4 regions of the Shewanella sp. 10N.286.52.C2 genome follow, and region 3 is predicted to be linked to each of the others. Evidence: predicted binding sites of a transcription regulator. Region 3 holds the regulator's gene; each other region holds the start of a gene.

Region 1 (3,216 bases), on a different contig from region 3:
GGGTCATAGGGGAACTCAGGCATATCATCAACATGTACCGCATCAACAAACGGCACTGTCATTTGCCATGTTGCGCGGTATTGGGTGCCGCAACCCGGTTCAGTTCTGAAATATTGACAGCCATTACCCGCACTGACGTGTTGCCATAAGTCTTCAGTAAATAACAGCACCGCATTGGTTTGCCCGTCTTCAAGTGGTGAGCTGGTCTGCTTAACCCCTTGGGCGCTCCACTCAATGGCTGACTCTTGCACATTGCCGCGGCCAATATCATGTAATTGCACCGCAAAGCCATTGTGATACCAAGCGCCCATTGCCACTAATTGCGCATCAAAGCCCACGCGACGAACCATGTCATTTTTACTGTATTGGCTAATACGTAACTGCATCACCACATCGTTCATATCAAAGTCACCTTGAAAAGGGTATAAATCCTCATAAGCTAACGTGGTGTATTCTGACGATGAGGGGTAATAGCTGATAGTGATGCCGGTTTCAGTGACAGTGATAGGATAATCTTCCACTTCACCATCACTGACACCACCTGTTGGTAATAAGCTGGCCTCTGAGCTCAAACGAAAACGTGACCAGGTTGCGCCAGTTTTAGCCCAATTAGGTACGTTAATCGTCACAGTTGATGTGCCGCTACTCACTGAGCGGGCAATAATCACTTGATCTTCACTATCAAACTGACCATCTTGGCCCCAATCAATCCAGCCGTTAATATAAGCACCATCCCCTTCTACTGTGACTAATAACACCGCCTCTTCACCCACTTCAAAACCGGTTGGCATGCTGATGCCATCTTCATCATCAATACCATCACTTTCATCATCTGATAGTGGTGCAGGATAACCGTCGGACTCATTATCAATAACACTGCCTAATGACATGCCAGCAACCATATTATGGCGGGCACCATTTGAAGCAATTAGGGTACCGTAACTGTCTGGCGCATCACCAAAATCAACATTGTCTCCCACTGGCACTTCTGCTAATGCACAACGAGCACCATCATTTGAAGAAGATGACGGCCCGTATGAAAACAACTCTGCGGTAGGGTTATCACTTTCAACGTTGACCTTATACACATTGCCATCGCCGTTGTTACTTAAATAAAGGTTGCCATTAGGGTCAAAAAACTGCGCCCCAAAGGTAAAGCTACCACTGCTTTTAGTAATAACGGTTGCTAAGGTTTCAGCGGCACCTGTTGTGGGGTCAATCTTGAGTAAGTTACCTGTACTGCCGTTAGTCACTGCGTATAAAAAGCCGTTGCTTGGATGAAAGGCAAAATCTGTTACGTTGTAAGTGGCATTGGTTTTACTGCCTGGGACAATGTTCATTGGGTGATTATTGCCATCTAACGGCACAGTAAATAAGCCTTGGTTTTTACGGTAGCCATACCAAACGTTTTCATTGATGGCGACATCACCTACGTAGAAGTTACCCGCTGCAGCAGCTGAGCTGTCTTTTACGATCGTTAGTGGCTCAACTTGGTAATCTTCACCCACCTTACCCACAGTGCCATGCTGATAATCCCAGCCATAAAGGTAATTATCTGTGTAGCTGAAACCAACACCATTAAATCCTTTGGTCAGTCCCATATCAGGCGACAATACCGAATAACTACCGGTACCAAGTTCAACTCCAAAGGTTTTTGGAATGCCTGCTGGCGTTTGAATAATAAATGCTTCGGTAGGACAGGCATTGAATGGCTCAGCGGCATTGGTATTAGCACTGAACAAAGCCATGCTAGTACCAATAGCAATACTGCTTAAACCAAGAATATTGATGATTTGAGAGTGAAGTGGTTTCACGTTAACTATTGTTGTGTTTAATGTTTGCATATTGGCATCTCGCTATTCGTTATCAGGATGTACTGGGGATAATGCATAGTGGATGCCAACCTTTATTACCATTTAAATACAATAGCTTACATTAAAGGCAAGATTGTATCTCAATGCTAAAATGCATTCTGCAACGCATTCTGAATTTGAGACTTTGTGATTTTTTGGGGTTGAGAATGGTTTGATCTGTATTGTTCCAAACTCCGTTTGGATTAACGTCGTGGGTTGTCCACCCACACCCGACCAAAAGGGTATCAACAGCAATACCCTCTTGGATCACCCTGCCGCCCCTAACGAAAAATGCTGAAAAGCGCATGATTTTCGATGGGGATTGATCCAGCTTTGGACTTCGTTTGTTGCTAACTTCGGACCCTGTTTATTATAAAGAGTGAAAATGCTAACGCTTCCGATGGTGCATCCATGCTCCGCGAAAGCTATGCTCACATCCATGTGAGCATCACGCTATTTTCTTCAACGTCCTCAATTCAAATTGAGTCTTTTAGACTCTTAAATTTTTAAGTTTTCTAACTTTAGCTCTTTTAATTGCTGCCAATGAAGTCAAATCGAAGCGGTGACAATTCGGGTGTAAGCGCGGCTGTGACCGTCCATGACATGGACGTCATGGCCGAGCTTTCAGGGACGAACTTGCAGCGTGTCACAGTCGTGCTTGCACATAAGGTCGCTCTTTCACATCTGACCCATAGGGATTTGGGAAATGTCATGATAATGTCGGGAACATTATTGACCATGTGATCGCGACATTCCGTTCATCCTGAACATCCCAGCGGCAGGCAATGGATTAGATTGAAGTGATGGTCTTAGATAGGCTAGCCAACAAAAACTAAGTAAAACATTGAACTAGGCTCATAAGTTATATTAAGGTAGAACCACTTAAGGACAGAGTAAGCTAACCTCGAACGCAATCTTCGAGCACGCCATTTAGGGAAGAAAAAGCCATTAAATAATGATGTGCCTATCAACTCCCTTATAAAGTTTACTCTGACCACACTAGTTAAGGAGTTTTCATGGGTAGCATACATAATTACTATTTAGTTGGGTTCATGCTCTTATCCGCAATTTTAAATGCATTCATAGAAAATGAGAGTATCGGAATAAAGTTACTTTGCTTACTTTTATTATTCACAACTTTCATCTTTGCCTCTCTCTTTCATTCTTTAAAGGTTAAAGTTGCAAAAGAGAAAACGACGAACAAAGCACACATAATAAGCTGATTAATAGGAAAATTTAACTATTCACCCCTCAAAATTTTAGCCAACTATTTTTTGCCAATTAGTAGGGCTTTAGGAGATTTGCGATGATTTCATATCAATCAACAGCCGATCTTTATGCATCGGCAGATATTACATTTAAA
Region 2 (3,216 bases), on a different contig from region 3:
ACTTTGAGAGGAATAGCTTTTTTAACATTTGCGCAAACATTACCCAGTCAGCGAGCAAACTGTATAGCGGGTATTCAAAAGTAGCAGGTTTGTTTTTTTCAAATACAAAGTGACCAATCCATGCAAATCCATAACCGATGACAGGGATAAATAATAGTTGCCACCATTGCTGGCTAACTAGAGTCACCAACAGCAATAACACTATCAGTCCAGAGCCGAGGTAATGTAAGCGCCGACATGTGGCATTTTGATGTTGTGATAAATAAAAAGGATAAAACGACTTAAAGTCTTGATACTGTTTATCAGCCATTTATTGCTCCGATTTACTTTGATAAATTAATATCTCACCATCAACAGAGCCAATGGTTTGATCAGACAAATGGCCAAAACCTTCACCAATAAAAAGCGCTGCATGTTTATCGTTGTTAACAAATACTCCGATCCCATCGAGCTCTAACTGCTCATCGCACCAACTTAACACCGCTTGAATTAATTTTGCCCCATTACCTTTTCTTTGCTCATTAGGGCTCAAAGCGATAAATTGTAAAATACCGTATTGTTTACTCGGTAAACTTTCTAAGATGGTATGCTCTTTTTTAATAAATGCTTGGGTTGAACTCCAACCAGTGCCGAGTACCATTTTTAAACGCCAGTGCCAGTAACGACTTTCACCAAGAGGCACTTGATGGGTGATCACACAGGCGACACCGATGAGACGTTTGCCTTCAAACCAACCAATTAATGGTTGCTCTTGCTGCCATAACTCTGTGAGCTCTTCTCTGATTGCAGCCCGCAGTTTTTGTTCGTAATTGGCTTTATTAGCAGTGGCTAAAGCTTCAATAAAAAATGGATCATCATGATAGGCATTATAAATAATCGATGCTGCAACTCTTAGATCTTCCGCAGTCAAATAAACCGCTCTAGGTTGATCGTTAGTTTGTTCATCCAAAGACGGCGCTGCTTGAGTTTTCGGGGGCAAAGTGTTGTTTTCCATGATGTCACTCTTAACTAATCCAGTTGATAGTCTCAACTTAACAACTTTGAAACATATTGCAATTTAAATAGGGTCACCTAATCTTAGTAAAGTAATATCATTCATACATGGTGAAAGCTCATGGATACGACAACGACAACATTTGAACACTTATTTCAGCAATTAGGATTAAGTTCATCTAAGGAAGATATTAACCAGTTTATCGAACAACATAAACTGGCTAAAAATAGCACCATTGCACAGGCTGGATTTTGGTCAGAATCGCAAAGACACTTTATTGAAGAGGCCTTACATCAAGACGGCCAGTGGTCTGAATTAATAGACCAACTGGACGTTTTATTAAGAAATTAAATGTTTTGGTAAGCAGTTTCACCCCAACCCACTAATTTGTTGTCACTTATTACAACTGGGGTACATTCACTTTTTGTGGTTTTGCCGTCACCTTTACTCCATTGAGTACGGTAGAAAAACACCTGAACCTCTTTCTTTGGACTTTCAGCGTCAGCTTGGGTCACATAAGCCTCACTGAAATCAGCCGTTCCCATCAAAATGGTGACTTGATCTTTTGCCATTCCGATTGAAAGTTTCGCTAAGTTATTACGATTAGTTTGTTGTTGTTTTTGCCAATATGAATCACTACGCTTACCTTCGTGATCGCCCACATTCAATACGCAACCAGTTAGTGAAGTCGCTGCTATAGCCATAATTAATGCTGCACCCAATTTTGCTTTCATAATACGTCCCTTTCAAATGGTTCTAATGTAATTTCTACTGAAACTGTTTTTCAGAGTAAGTTATACTGTTCTCAATACTGATTAAGCTAAAAGTGTGCCAAAAATTAAAGCCTTGATTTTATTCACCATTTAAAACCATGTCTCACTTTTTGAGTAATTTCACTACCGATATTTAAGGATTTTCACTAATTATGAGTCCAATTGAACAAGTCCTTGCGGCGGCAAAATCCATTGCTGTAGCAGGTCATACGCCAACATTAGCGTTAATAAAAGGTAAATTAGGTACGCGGATAGCCATGCCAACCCTTATTCAGGGTTTGCAGCAATTTAAAGCCATCCCCAAAGAGCAATGGCAAGACTTACCCGATTTAGCAGCCATGATACAGCCAGCTAATACTGAAACGGCTCAAGACCCATTAACGGCGCTAGAACAAAAATGGCAGGCTAAATTTGACGCTGTCGAAAGTGAATTTGCCCTAAAGATAGCAGCACTTGAAAAACGAATTGTACAATTAGAAAGTTAAGCACCACATCCTCAATACATTTAACCAGCTAAAAACGGAAAACCATGTTTGTCACTGAACTCAGATTTGAATGTTTCGCCGATACCACTATCACTGCGGCAGAAAAAGCCATTAATAACTTTCTAGAAGCACTCAGAGCCAATGGCCAAGTATTAGGACGAGAATTTGCTGTCGCATTTAATGAAGGTGAGTTTAAAGTCAGGCTATTAATACCTGAAAAAAACAGTTTATCAGCCCGTAACAACAGCCCATGGGTCAAACAAGCATTAACTATGCTAACTGAAGCAAAGTTATTGGCGCCACGTGAAAAGTTTATCGGTCAAGATATCAATTCAGAGCAAAGTAATATCGACACTCCCAGCTGGCAGGTGCTTTACACCAGCTATGTACATATGTGCTCACCATTAAGAAGTGGCGACAACCTTCTCCCTATTCCGCTATATCAAATTCCAGCAAGCTTTAATGGCGACCATAAGCGAGTTATTCGCTGGCAAACAGAGTGGCAAGCTTGTGATGAACTGCAAATGGCGGCGGCAACCAAAGCTGAATTTGCAGCATTAGAAGAACTGACCAGTCATAAAAGTGATTTATTTAGACGAGGCTGGGATATCCGCGGCAGAATTGAATTTATTACCAAAATTCCGACTTACTATTATCTTTATCGCGTTGGTGGTGAAAGTTTACAGTCTGAAAAAGAACGAGCCTGTCCACGCTGTGGATCGAAACAGTGGTTATTGGATGAGCCATTATTGGATATGTTTCACTTCAGATGTGAGCCATGCAGAATTGTGTCGAATATCTCATGGGATCATCAGTAATAATTTCAAACGTTATTGTTCTGAAGTATCTAACATCGATCAGAACAGCTGCATCATTAACCTTCTTTTCAACAAAAAGCCTGACTTAATTAATCTATAAGTCAGGCTTTTTGGTTTATCGCAAATTAATAACGTTGATCTATGAC
Region 3 (3,216 bases):
TCGCCGAGTTGAAATTGCACGCGCATTAGCGGCAAATCCTAAGTTTATTTTATTAGATGAACCTTTTGCAGGGGTAGATCCTATCTCAGTAATCGACATCAAGAAAATTATTCAACAACTTAAAAGCCGTGGTTTAGGGGTGCTAATTACCGACCATAATGTCCGTGAAACACTTGATGTGTGTGAGCGAGCATATATTGTGAGTCACGGAAACTTGATTGCTGAAGGAACACCTGCTGAGATCTTAGTCAATCAGCAAGTTAGGTCGGTATACTTAGGTGAACAATTCAAGCTATAGTTAGCACTATTCAGTTTTTAGTATGGCATTCGCGGCCAACAACAAACCTTAATCTAGTCTATTTTTCTAGGATCATAAACTAGCGCCCACACTGTTCGTCGCGATGATGTAATTCAATTAGGGACAAGCGGTACATGAAAGCCTCACTCCAACTCAAAATGGGTCAACACTTAACCATGACCCCACAGTTGCAACAAGCGATTCGCTTATTGCAACTTTCCTCATTGGAGCTACAGCAAGAAATTCAACAAGCACTTGATTCAAACCCGCTATTAGAGCTTGAAGACGAATTCACTAAAGCCAAAGAGCCCGTAAAAGAAAACGCCCTGCAAACTGACACCGATTTTAGTGATAATAGCCAAGTCACCATAGAAAAAGACACCTCAACGGTTGATACCACTGAATCGCTCACTAAAGATTCTATGCCTGAAGAACTCCCTATGGATACCACATGGGATGAGGTGTATACCGCCTCGCCGACTTCTGGCTCTGGCGCAGTATCGAGCGGTAATGATATGCCGTTTCAAGGCGAAACCAGTGAAGGCTTGTATGAGCATCTTGAATGGCAAAAAAACCTCACTCCCTTTTCTGAAAATGACTTAGTGATTGCAACCGCCATTATTGATGCCATTGATGAGCGCGGTTACCTCACCCAGAGCGTTGAAGACATTTTGCAATCCTTAGGCACTGACGATATCGAACTCGATGAAGTTGAAGCTGTACTTAAACGGGTACAACACTTCGATCCCGTCGGCATTGCAGCGCGAGATTTAAGTGAGTGTCTATTAATTCAATTAGGCCAATACCCTAATGAAATTCCTTGCATAGATAATGTTAAGTTACTGATTAAAGATCATCTTGATTTAATCGCCGGTCGTGACTTTAGGTTACTGATGCGTAAAACCAAGCTTAAAGAAGATGATTTACGTGAAGCCATTGAATTTATTCAAACGCTCAATCCACGTCCAGGCTTGCAAATTACCCCCATTAAAGATGAGTACGTCATTCCTGATGTTACTGTACTTAAAAAGAATGGTCGCTGGGTGGTCGAGCTAAATCCCGATAACATGCCTAAAATTGGCGTTAATCAGCAATATGCAGCTATGGCCAAAGGCGGTTCAAGCCAAGCTGACAGCCAATTTATTCGTGGTCATTTACAAGAAGCTAAATGGTTTATCAAAAGCATCGATAGCCGTAATGAAACCTTACTAAAAGTGGCTAACTGTATCGTACAATTTCAGCAAGGTTTCTTTGAGTTCGGTGAAGAAGCCATGAAGCCGATGGTGCTCAATGATATTGCTGAAGCGGTTGAAATGCACGAGTCGACCATTTCACGGGTCACGACCCAAAAATACATGCATACCCCCCGTGGACTTTTTGAACTAAAATATTTTTTCTCAAGCCATGTAAGTACCGATGATGGTGGAGAATGCTCTTCTACAGCAATTCGCGCATTTATTAAAAAGCTCGTAGCTGCAGAAAACCCGAAAAAGCCTCTTAGTGATAGTAAAATGGCGACACTATTGGCTGAACAAGGGATTAACGTTGCTCGACGTACGATAGCCAAATATCGAGAGGCAATGCTCATCCCTCCCTCAAACCAACGCAAAAGCTTATAACTTTTTGTTATTGGAGGATGACCTATGCAAATTAACCTGACTGGAAACCATATTGAAATAACTCAATCTTTACGGGAATACGTGCAAACAAAATTTTCAAAGCTTGAACGACACTTCGAACAGATCAATAATGTTCACGTTGTGCTCGATGTTCAAAAGCTACAACAGATTGCCGAAGCCAAACTGCACCTAAAAGGCGGTGAAGTGTTTGCTGTATCGCGTAACGCTGATATGTATGTGGCAATAGACGCCCTGATAGATAAGCTAGACCGTCAGGTAATTAAACATAAAGAGAAACTCACTAAGCATTAACGATGGAACTTCGTACCATCCTGCAGCCGGCGTGCACTACCTGTGCCACTCCGGGCAGTAAGAAAAAGGTACTGGAATTAATCAGCAATTTAATGGCTGCCCAGTACCCAACCCTTTCTTCACAGGCTATTTTTGAAAGTCTAATAGCGCGTGAAAAAATGGGCAGTACAGGTATAGGAAATGGCATAGCAATTCCACATGGGCGCTTAGATAATATCGAAGAACCCATTGCTATTTTAATCAAATGCGAAGAGCCAATCGCCTTTGATGCCATAGACAAGCAACCTGTAGATATTTTATTTGCGCTTCTTGTACCTGCAGATCAGTGCCAGCAACACCTAAGCACATTATCTAGCATGGCAGAGAAACTCAGTGATAAATTGATACTTAAACGACTTCGAAAGAGTCATGACGCTACAGAACTTTATCAGGTTATTACTGCATGAAACTTGTCATCGTATCGGGACGTTCAGGTTCAGGAAAATCAGTCGCACTGAGAGTGCTTGAAGATTTAGGTTATTACTGTGTTGATAACCTGCCACTGCCACTGATTGGCAGCCTGCTTGAACAGCTTAAAGATAGTAACGAGCTTGTCGCCATTAGCGTCGATGTGCGTAATATCGAAGAGCAAGGCAAAGTACTCAAAGAGCAAATTGCTTTACTGTCTGACGATACCAGCATTACCAGTTTCTTTTTAAACGCCAACGATAAAGTGTTACTGAAGCGTTTTAGTGAGACCCGCCGATTACACCCACTGTCTAAGAATCAAATTTCGTTACAAGAAGCCATTAAGCTTGAGGGGCGGTTACTCGAACCCATAGCCAAAATGGTTGATCACTATATCGACACCTCGCAAACTAATATCTACGAATTGAGCGATCATGTTCGGCAAATCTTGCTAGGCAGTGTTGATAAAGAATTAGTGGTACATTTTGAGTCATTTGGCTTTAAGCATGGCATGCCGGCTGAAGCAGACTTTATGTTTGA
Region 4 (3,216 bases), on a different contig from region 3:
AGCAAAGGTTAAAGGCTGGTATGCTAAATCACTGTTGGTGTTTATTTGCTATTTTTACCTTTCGACTTATTTACCCTTGATATGGGATAAGTATTTATTGCCTTATCAATTGGTCAATCTGCAGCAGTTAAACCCATTGGCGAGTACCATTATTGCCGTGCTGGTTTTCGAACTTGGTATTTATGTATGGCATCGGAGTATGCACCGAACGCCACTGCTGTGGCGAACCTTCCATCAGATGCATCATAGCGCCGAAAGGTTAGACTCATTTGGGGCTTTTTATTTTAGCCCACTAGATATGATTGGCTTTACATTAGTTGGCAGTATTAGCCTTAATGTGTTTGTGGGTTTATCACCGCAGGCAATTAGTTGGTTTTTATACATCACCATGTTTCTCGCCGTATTTCAACACACCAATATTAGCACTCCTCAGTGGCTTGGATATATTATTCAGCGACCTGAAAGCCATTCTGTGCATCATCAAAAAGGCCTACATAGGTATAATTATTCTGACCTGCCTATTTTTGATATTTTGTTTGGCACCTTTAAAAACCCGCCAGGCTTTGTTAACGAAATCGGCTTTTATCAAGGCGCCTCTTCCAGAGTGAAGGACTTGCTATTATGTCGTGATATTTCAAAGCCCTGATGCTATCAGGCATATTTAACGGCTGAACAGACAGTAAAGGCTATCGGTTTAGCCTACTTTATGTTCGGCTTTGTTCGTTATTTGCATCAAAAATCGCTATTAGTATCAAAGTTGCTTCAAGTATCAAAAGTAGTTTTTAGTATCAAATGCCGATTTTAAATTATTAGCAAACTCGATAAATTTCTCTTTAATGGTGCGCTTGATAGACACCTCCAGCGAGCCCAAAATAACCTTACCCTCAATGGTGATGACAGGAGCTTGGCGGGTTGCGATAGAAGGCGCTTTGTTTTCAATGCTACTGACGAGCCCGTAAGTTTTACACACCACATTAATGCCTTCAGGAACATAGATACTGCTACTGCCCAAAAAGCAATTAATCTCAATGGTGACATGTTGATGCTGAAAAATGGCATCACTAAAATCCAGTGTGGTTTCGCCTATAATATTATTAACCTTAATAACCTTTGGCACCACCCATTGGCCGCTACGTTCACTGTTACCTAATATGCTGGTTAAGCGCATATCTTCAGTGGCAGTTTTGCTGCCATAGTTTGGCGCAAACTGGTGGTCTTTTTGCTGACTATAGTCAGTATCAGCGGTTAAGGTTAGGTCTGCGACCAGTGCGACGATCTCTTGATGAACACTTGAGTTCATTGCCTCATCAAGGCGTCTTTCAAAGGCTTCAGCAGAGATAATGCCGTGGCTATAATTGACAATTAACTGATCGATAACTTGTTCTCTGACTTGCTCAATAGGGCGATCTTCTAAAATCACGGCCATAATGTCACTCCTTGGACTTTATAGTACATAGTGACTCAGATTTTAGTCACTAGGGTAGATGTTGTATTTAAGTTAAATTAAAGCAATATGCAGGCCAGTTTAAAGATACTATATAAAAACAGTGCTTTATCATTCTTGCAGCATTGCGTTATCGTTTTTAACCTTTATAAATGCAAATGATATAGTGAAAGTAGCCAGCTGAATTAGTCAAAATAACCAGTGAACAGCCATGGGTTTGTCATTTTTTCTACGTATAGTTACGCTATAGAGCCATCTGCACCCGCTATTACGGATTTTTTATGGTTTAAAAACTCCATAAAGATTGGTGTCTAGCACTCTTTTTTTCTCAATGGAAAAGCCTAAAATGCACCGCATCGGCATCACCTATGAGGAAAATCATTATGTCACACCCAATTATTGCAGATTTGAATAAACGTTATACTGTGAAAAAGTATGATTCAAGTAAGCGTATTTCAGCAGCGGATATGGACGTAGTGAAACAAGCGATTCGTTTAACTGCTTCTTCTATTAACTCACAGCCGTGGAAATTTATCGTATTAGAAACTGATGTGGCAAAACAACGTTTTCATGAAACGTTTGCCAATATGCACCAGTTTAATCAGCCTCATGCTACTGAAGCCTCCCATGTGATTTTATTTGCCCATAACCCTAAGTTCACTAAAGATGACTACAGAAAAGTTGTTGATGTTGAAGTGTCGTCAGGTCATTTACCGGCAGACATGTATGACAACATGCTAAATGGTGCTTTTGGTTTTGCAGAGCAAAATACTGATGACAGTGGTTTTAATGGCCATTGGACTAAAGCGCAAACCTATATTGCTATTGGTAATACCTTGCATACGCTAGCTCGTTTAGGGATTGCTTCTACATCGATGGAAGGCGTTGATCCAAGCTTAATTGGTGAAATTTTTAAAGAAGAGTTAGATGGTTACGTTTGTGAGTTTGCGCTAGCAATGGGTTATCACAAAGAGGGTGAAGATTATAACTTTGGTTTACCTAAATCGCGTTTACCTGAACAAGATGTCATCACTGTTTTATAAACTATATTTGGTCGTTTAAATTATAGCTTGTAACACCTTTCTAATTGATTATTCTGTCCCTGTTATTAAAGCCCATCATGTACTCTTGATGGGCTTTTTTGTGTTGAGTATTTTTAAAAGATTAAATCAGCAGCTTAGTCTCCATTTTAAACAGTTACTATTTCACAGGAAGGTGGAAAATTTTAGGTTCGGCTTTTATAAGCCCTAAATGACTGATAATACTGCAATGTAACCCGTCACATTAACGTTGAGCATGAGTTAAACCTTTATAGGGACTGACTTCAACTGGAATACTGATGAAATTGAGTAGCCTCTGCAAGGTGCTATTCATACGTGTCATGCCATGAACCGCTGGCGCTGAAACGATATTATGAAGAATGGAATGTATTTGATGGGAGGCATGAATATTGATGGATGAATGCAGCTGCTTTGGTTGATAGTAGTATCATTAAGGCATTGCGCAATCGCTAACAACAGACAGTATTAAGAAGAGGAGTTACTTAGCTGCAGCTTATTGATAAAGCCGCCATTATGTTCAGTGTTTCAAGTCGTTCTCAACATGGTAAGTTATTCCAAAAAGTGTAGAGTCATAACTAAAGCGACTAAAAATGCTGATAAAATGGTAAAAAGGTGGGATTAATAATGACGTATTAGCTTGATTTTACTCTCCCAGTAATGACTTGGGAGAGTCGTGAAAGTAAACTATAACTTCTTTAATAAGGAACTTGG

What was found. Region 3 encodes sigma-54, which starts transcription at its own class of promoters, with help from an activator protein. Its sites were predicted from a motif close to GTTGGCACGNNNNTNGNNT; they were not measured.
Region 1: the regulator sigma-54 is predicted to act here: its motif matches at 1,886-1,904, upstream of BCU94_RS12015 (LruC domain-containing protein).
Region 2: the regulator sigma-54 is predicted to act here: its motif matches at 1,812-1,830, upstream of BCU94_RS04340 (DUF3192 domain-containing protein).
Region 4: the regulator sigma-54 is predicted to act here: its motif matches at 1,507-1,525, upstream of BCU94_RS16945 (LiaF domain-containing protein).

Annotation. Positions count from the first base shown of each region.
Region 1 covers NZ_MCTV01000032.1:11,237-14,452, forward strand. Annotated here, with positions in the region: gene BCU94_RS12015 (LruC domain-containing protein) at 1-1,844, opposite strand, end outside; gene BCU94_RS12030 (GNAT family N-acetyltransferase) at 3,160-3,216, shown strand, end outside.
Region 2 covers NZ_MCTV01000009.1:29,377-32,592, forward strand. Annotated here, with positions in the region: gene BCU94_RS04325 (DUF962 domain-containing protein) at 1-310, opposite strand, end outside; gene BCU94_RS04330 (GNAT family N-acetyltransferase) at 311-949, opposite strand; gene BCU94_RS04335 (DUF2789 domain-containing protein) at 1,115-1,345, shown strand; gene BCU94_RS04340 (DUF3192 domain-containing protein) at 1,342-1,728, opposite strand; gene BCU94_RS04345 (hypothetical protein) at 1,920-2,252, shown strand; gene BCU94_RS04350 (Zn-ribbon-containing protein) at 2,297-3,070, shown strand; gene syd (SecY-interacting protein) at 3,210-3,216, opposite strand, start outside.
Region 3 covers NZ_MCTV01000013.1:19,853-23,068, reverse strand. Annotated here, with positions in the region: gene lptB (LPS export ABC transporter ATP-binding protein) at 1-298, shown strand, start outside; gene BCU94_RS05950 (RNA polymerase factor sigma-54) at 433-1,917, shown strand; gene hpf (ribosome hibernation promoting factor) at 1,942-2,229, shown strand; gene ptsN (PTS IIA-like nitrogen regulatory protein PtsN) at 2,232-2,675, shown strand; gene rapZ (RNase adapter RapZ) at 2,672-3,216, shown strand, end outside.
Region 4 covers NZ_MCTV01000057.1:38,487-41,702, forward strand. Annotated here, with positions in the region: gene BCU94_RS16940 (sterol desaturase family protein) at 1-646, shown strand, start outside; gene BCU94_RS16945 (LiaF domain-containing protein) at 770-1,426, opposite strand; gene BCU94_RS16950 (nitroreductase family protein) at 1,828-2,487, shown strand; gene BCU94_RS16955 (patatin-like phospholipase family protein) at 3,201-3,216, opposite strand, start outside.